Regions from separate parts of the Paenibacillus sp. S29 genome, predicted to be linked through region 1. Evidence: riboswitches for the same ligand, from Rfam matches in the RefSeq annotation. Region 1 holds a riboswitch; the other holds the start of a gene.
The links. Region 1 has a riboswitch for ZMP and ZTP ahead of ACL9RM_RS19530 (bifunctional 5,10-methylenetetrahydrofolate dehydrogenase/5,10-methenyltetrahydrofolate cyclohydrolase). Riboswitches for the same ligand answer to the same signal wherever they lie in the genome.

Region 1 (3,410 bases):
ACCCTCTTCTACTTCACTTGACTTATATCTCTTATCATATCATACCAAGTTTTGTACAACGTTATTTTCTTTCTGTGCTTACAACAGGTGTAGGGATGGGTTTCGTGACTGCAACACGTTTGCTGAGGAGCGGCTTCACTTGTTTAAAGGTCAAAAAGGTTTTCGTATTTTCATCCCAAAGGCGGAACTTCAAAGATTGCAGACTGCTACTCACTGTGATCGTGGTTGCTTTTTGAAGTAACGGTGTCGCTTCATGCGCTTTTTCCAAATTATAATTTGGCACTTTGGGACTCAAGTGATGAACGTGGTGAAATCCGATATTCCCCGTAATCCATTGCAATACTTTAGGAAGCTTGTAGTAAGAACTGCCTTCTACGGCTGCATTAATATAACTCCACTCTTCATCGTGCTCAAAATACGAATCCTCAAATTGATGTTGTACATAGAACAACCAGATGCCCAACATACCGGATACAAAAAAGATAGGTGCCTGTACGAGAAGGAAGGCCTGCCATCCAATAGCCCAGCACAACAGTGCATACAATGCAACGATGGATATATTCGTCACATGAGTGTTCATTTTTTCCTTGCGTTTGGCTGTCTTGATATTAAAGCGATAGGAAATCAAAAAAGTATAGATCGGACCTAGTCCGAACATAACCCAAGGATTTCGATATATGCGATAGGCCAGCCGTGTCCAAGTTGAAGCCTCTGTGTACTCTTCTACCGTAAGCACCCACATGTCACCTGTGCCTCTTTTATCCAGATTACTGCTTGTTGCATGGTGGATCGCGTGACTATTTTTCCATTGATGATAAGGACAGAGCGTAATAATACCTGTAATCGTTCCCACAATGTCGTTCAGCTTGCGGCTTTTGAAGAAGGATTGATGACCACAATCATGAAAAATAATAAACGTCCGTACCACAAACCCCGATGCAACAATGGCAATGGGAAGCGTCAGCCAGTACGAAACTGACAGGCTAAGATAAGCAGCATACCACAATAGGATCAGTGGACCCAAAGTATTGATGAGTTGCAGAACGCTGGATTTCGTGTTTATTTTCTCGTAGGGAGCCATATTTTTTTTCAATTGGGCTAATGGGAGTTGTGTCATACTCATTATGATCCTCCTTTAAAATGACGCCTATACCTTGATCCTGTTAGGCGTACATGTTGATCTAATCTCAGTATAAGGTGAAGACTGTAGACGCTGTAGTCATAAACGTCAGCTCGGGTATATGACATTTGTCATATAGACAAGTAACATAACCCGTTTTCCAAATGTTCGCGGGTTTCTTTTCTGAGGATTATTTGTTAAAATATAAGACATAATAACGCTGTATGTGACTGGCGAAGTCAGTGGAATGAACCACGAGGGAGCATACAAAAAAAGCGTACCGTTCGCCTGGGAGAAGTATTTGCAGAGGATTCGTCTGTCTTGACGACCTTGTGCAAATACTTTTTTTCGTTTTACAAGACCATGACACCCTGTTGATAAATCATGCGATAAATTCAGAGGAGGCTCGGACTATGGCAATTATCATGAAATCCAAAGAAGCAGCTGAGCAAGTATATGCAACGATCCGTTCACAGGTAGAAGAAATGAAGCAGCAAGGACACCGTCCCCATCTGGCGACCCTATTGGTAGAAGGTGATCCGGCATCTGCCTACTATGCCCGGACCAAGCAAAAAATAGCGGAGAAGCTGGGCATCTCATTTCATCTCCATACTTTTGATCGTCATGTTAGCGAAACCGAGCTACTGCACCTGATCGGCAGTCTGAACGATGCCCCCCATGTACATGGCATTATGCTGGAACTCCCGCTTCCCCAACATCTTTCCGCCTCCGTTATTAAACAATCCATCGCCCCCTACAAGGATATTGATGGAATTACACCTGATAACAAGCTGGCTACCGTAACAGGTGACGCCGGGCTATATCCCGCAACACCTCAAGCCTGTATCGAGCTACTTAAGCATTACGGTCACACATTGGCAGGCAAAAATGTTACTCTCGTGGGCATCGGACAGACAGTGGGACTTCCTCTTTTCCACATGTTGCAAAGAGAAAATGCCACCGTTACCGCCTGTCATGCAGGAACACGTGATATTGCAGAGCATCTGAGCCATGCAGACATTGCCTTCGTCGCAGTCGGATGCCCTGATGTAATTACACAGGATATGGTTCATCCCGGTCTGATTTTGGTAGATGCGGGAATTAATGAGACGCTAGAGGGAAAAATAGTGGGGGATGCCGCTTTAGACGTTGGGGAAAAGGTCCATGCCATTTCTCCGGTTCCCGGCGGTGTTGGCACCTTAACAACTGCGATTTTATACAAAAATCTGCTCAAAGCAATACATCTGCAACACTACTCCAGAGAGGTGGTCTATTCATGAGTGAACTGTCGTGGAATCATTCCATCGGGCATTTTCTAAAAGAGGCTGCAAGTGCAGCGCCTACCCCCGGCGGAGGAAGTGTATCCGCACTGGCTGCGGCACTAGGCGCGGCTATGACCTCTATGACCGCCAACCTTTCACAAGGAGAAAAATATGCGCATATCCATGAACAAATCACGGACGTCATTAGCAGCATGGAAGGATTGTCTACACATTGTGAGGAACTAATGGCCGCAGACATCCAATCCTTTGAACAGTACATGACCGCGCTGCGTTTGCCCAAGGAAACGGACGAAGAAAAGCGCTATCGTACCCATTCCTTACAGACAGCGGTGATCGCTGCCATTGAGGTACCCATGCGCCTGTTGGAAGTATGCCGGGACGGATTGTCGCAAGCCTACAACATTGTGGAAATGTCCAATAAAAATGTGATTTCGGATCTTGGCATCGGCGCGATCCTGTTCGAAGCCGCCGCTCAATCTGCCCTGCTTACCGTCGACATTAACCTTGCTTCGCTGAAAGATTTGGATGTCAAATACTCCTATGAGACCAAGACAGCCGCACTCATCCGTGAAATCGGACAGATCAAAGAACAAACCTTGTTGATGGTGCGCAGTCGAATAGCGAATTAGATTGCTCATAACCGTGTTTAACCTGTTCGAACCAATATATTCTGCTTACTCATTAAAAAATAGCCTGATTGGATACAAAAAGAAGATACTATTGAAATTACGACAAAATAGTAAATTAAAAACCAGTCCAAACATGATTCATGTTGGACTGGTTTTTAATGCTATATACTGCGTATAATATGCGAATTCCTATCTGTTTTGGGCAATTCATTACAACGCAGAATCTCACATCTATTGTTTAGCTTTATTCTCTTTTTCTCTTTCGACCAGCATATCTACGATCATATCAATTTGCCCGGTAATAGCGATTGGATCATAGCGATAATACGTATCAAAATCGTTAAAGAACACTCTATTGTTCTTCACCGCTGGAAGATT
Region 2 (3,410 bases), on a different contig from region 1:
TAGCGCTAGGAATGGATGCGTTATCGCTGGGCGTAGGGATCGGCATGAAGGGGATACGCCTGCGAGACGTGCTGCGCATCAGTACTGTCATTGGCTTTTTTCATATTCTGATGCCATTACTGGGAATGTTCACAGGCCATTATATGAGTTCTTTATTAGGTCATGTGACGGCCTACTTCGCAGGGGGTCTACTCATCCTTTTGGGCGGGCATATGGTGTATAATTCCTTTAAAGGGGACGGCGTACAGGTATTGGATCATCGTTCGCCTTTAGGCCTTTTGCTGTTTGCACTTGGGGTGAGCGTTGACTCATTTTCTGTAGGAGTGTCACTAGGTATGTTCCAGAGTGATCTGGTGCTGTCCGTTCTGGCGTTTGGTTTTTGCGGGGGAGCAATGGCGATGCTGGGCCTGCTGCTGGGTCGCAAGGTCAGCCGTAATCTAGGAGATTATGGGGAAGCAGTGGGGGGTGCCATTTTGTTGGCATTCGGCTTTATGTTTATGTTTTGATTTTAGCGTAGACAGTGTAAAATAAGTGCAGGGTTATCGTAAAGGATTAGGATTATAGTAATCCTCTGTTTATATATTTTTTTAACATACGGGGGGTGAAAACGTTGAAGAATATCTTATTCGTATGCACAGGGAATACCTGTCGCAGTCCAATGGCTGAAGGGATGCTGCGTAAGTTGGCTGCTGAGCATGGGCTAGAACTGGAAGTGCGTTCTGCGGGAGTAGCCGCGATGGAAGGCACGCCGATATCCCGACATGCAGAGGCGGTTCTACGTGATCACGATATATCCGATCAAATCACTTCAACCCCTTTGAGCGACGGGCTTGCCGGGTGGGCGCATCTGATCTTAACCTTGACGCAAGGACATAAACAGCACGTAATTCAGCGCTTTCCCCAAACGGCGGGCAAAGTATTTACGCTTAAGGAATATGTGGAGAACCGGGATGCGGTGTTGAATGATGTACAGGAGTTGGATGGTTTATATGCTTCACAGCAGTTGATGGCTTCACTCGGACAAGAGCTATCGGCGCAGGAACGTGAACGAATGATTGAATTACACCAACGGATTCCGGGCTTTGATATTTCAGATCCGTTTGGCGGTTCGCGAGAAGACTACGATGTCACAGCTGCAGAAATCCGTACGGCGCTGCATAAGCTGCTGGACAAGCTAAAGGCTTCTTCCGAATAAAATTGGTATTACTCATCTGTTTTGTACGGAATCTGTTGATTTTCGGCGGCAAATCCGTTAAGATAAGGTGGAAAAATGAGAATCCGATGTAACTGGCGACAAAAGTGGGATTAACCACGATGGAGCATCGGATATACGGCCGGTCGCCTGGGCAAAAGAGCAATTCCACATAGGTGTGGACTGCTCTTTTTTCATATACAAGTTGAGCCAGATTGTTAGCTGAGAGTTGATTCCTTTAAAGGTTCTTCCATTTTTTCTGCTCGAAATCTGAAACATCGGCTATAATATAGTCAGATTGTGATCAGGAGAGAGTGTGTTGAACTTGGGGCATGAGGCCGTGCCTAGTCTCTGAGAGGCTGTTCAACCAAAGGGGGTTCCAATAGTGGGACAATTGGATCATGAGATTTCGCTAGAAGCACAGACCACTTCTGTTGTGCGGGAAATCGCAGAAGCAGCCAGTCTCAAGGCTGGCCGCCTGCTGGTTATTGGCGTTAGCACAAGTGAAGTGGCTGGAAGTCGGATTGGTACGGCGGGAGCGCTCGATGTGGCTCAGCAACTGTTGTCTGGAGTAGAGTCCGTTCGCAGGGAGTATGGCTTTGATGTGGCGTTTCAATGCTGTGAGCATTTGAACCGAGCGCTGGTCGTTGAACGGGCTGTGCTGGAGCGACTGGGACTGACGGAGGTTGCAGCTGTTCCTGTTCGTACAGCAGGAGGCTCTATGGCCACCGTCGCCTATCGTTCTATGAGTGACGCGTGTTTGGCGGCGAACGTGCAGGCCCATGCCGGGATAGACATCGGCGAAACGCTGATTGGCATGCATCTGCGATCCATTGCTGTTCCATTTCGCCCAAGTCTTCGCTGGATTGGCGAAGCACGTGTGACAGCGGCATTCACCCGTCCTCCACTTATTGGTGGACAACGGGCAGTGTATAGTCTGGAGCAAGAAGTCGGCGGAAACTGCGATTAGCATTTGGCATGGCGGCATGTTTGTACTAATCTTTTTTGCATTGATGATGAGGTACCCAACAGAGGAGCAGGCGTTTGCTTGTATACCCAACAATTGACTATGGAGAGGGAGTAATCAATCATGATGGAACACCTGCGTAAAAGTGACCCGGCAGTGATGGAAGCAATGGGACTTGAACTGAAACGACAACGCCACAATATCGAGCTAATCGCATCCGAGAACATTGTCAGTGAAGCAGTAATGGAAGCCATGGGCTCCGTGCTGACGAATAAATATGCTGAAGGTTATCCGAACAAACGCTACTATGGTGGCTGTGAACATGTAGATATCGTTGAAGACATCGCACGTGACCGCGCAAAAGAATTGTTCGGCGCCGAGCATGCTAACGTGCAGCCTCACTCTGGAGCACAAGCCAACATGGCGGTGTATCTGGCAGCTCTCAAACCTGGAGATACTGTACTGGGTATGAATTTGGCGCATGGTGGCCATTTAACACACGGAAGTCCGGTTAACGCTTCCGGCTTGTTGTATAACTTTGCTGCTTACGGTGTACGCGAAGACAACTTCCGCATCGACTACGATGAAGTGCGCAAGGCAGCCTTTAAGCACCGCCCTCGTCTGATTGTAGCTGGCGCGAGTGCATATCCGCGTACTATTGATTTTGAAGCTTTTGCTTCCATTGCCAATGATGTAGGCGCTCTGTTTATGGTGGATATGGCACATATCGCAGGTCTCGTGGCAGCGGGAATTCACCCAAGTCCAGTTCCGCATGCCCAATTTGTAACAACAACAACACACAAAACGCTGCGTGGTCCGCGCGGGGGTCTGATTCTGACTCGCAAAGCATGGGCGCAAGCGATTGATAAAGCTATTTTCCCTGGTACTCAAGGGGGGCCACTGATGCATGTGATCGCGTCTAAAGCGGTTGCTTTGGGTGAAGCGCTCCAGCCATCGTTCAAAACCTATGCGCAAAACGTAGTTCGCAACGCACAGGTGCTGGCTGAAACACTGTTGGCTGAAGGGATTAACATTGTATCCGGTGGTACGGATAACCATCTGATGCTGTTGGATACGCGCAATTTGAATATCACAGGTAAAGAAGCGGAGCATGTATTGGATTCCGTGGGCATCACAGTCAATAAAAATGCGATTCCTTTTGACCCGACCAGTCCATTCGTAACAAGCGGAATTCGTATTGGTACACCTGCTGCAACATCTCGTGGTATGGATGAAGAGGCTATGGTCAAA

Region 2: it holds a riboswitch for ZMP and ZTP, as region 1 does, so the genes downstream of both, ACL9RM_RS02500 (TIGR01440 family protein) here and ACL9RM_RS19530 (bifunctional 5,10-methylenetetrahydrofolate dehydrogenase/5,10-methenyltetrahydrofolate cyclohydrolase) in region 1, are expected to answer to the same signal.

The regions. Positions count from the first base shown of each region.
Region 1 is NZ_JBMOUI010000012.1:111,681-115,090, forward strand. It holds gene ACL9RM_RS19525 (fatty acid desaturase) at 62-1,123, opposite strand; ZMP/ZTP riboswitch at 1,337-1,421, shown strand; gene ACL9RM_RS19530 (bifunctional 5,10-methylenetetrahydrofolate dehydrogenase/5,10-methenyltetrahydrofolate cyclohydrolase) at 1,534-2,400, shown strand; gene ACL9RM_RS19535 (cyclodeaminase/cyclohydrolase family protein) at 2,397-3,032, shown strand; gene ACL9RM_RS19540 (ABC transporter substrate-binding protein) at 3,264-3,410, opposite strand, start outside.
Region 2 is NZ_JBMOUI010000001.1:532,264-535,673, forward strand. It holds gene ACL9RM_RS02490 (manganese efflux pump MntP family protein) at 1-506, shown strand, start outside; gene ACL9RM_RS02495 (low molecular weight protein arginine phosphatase) at 611-1,195, shown strand; ZMP/ZTP riboswitch at 1,274-1,355, shown strand; gene ACL9RM_RS02500 (TIGR01440 family protein) at 1,575-2,162, shown strand; gene glyA (serine hydroxymethyltransferase) at 2,283-3,410, shown strand, end outside.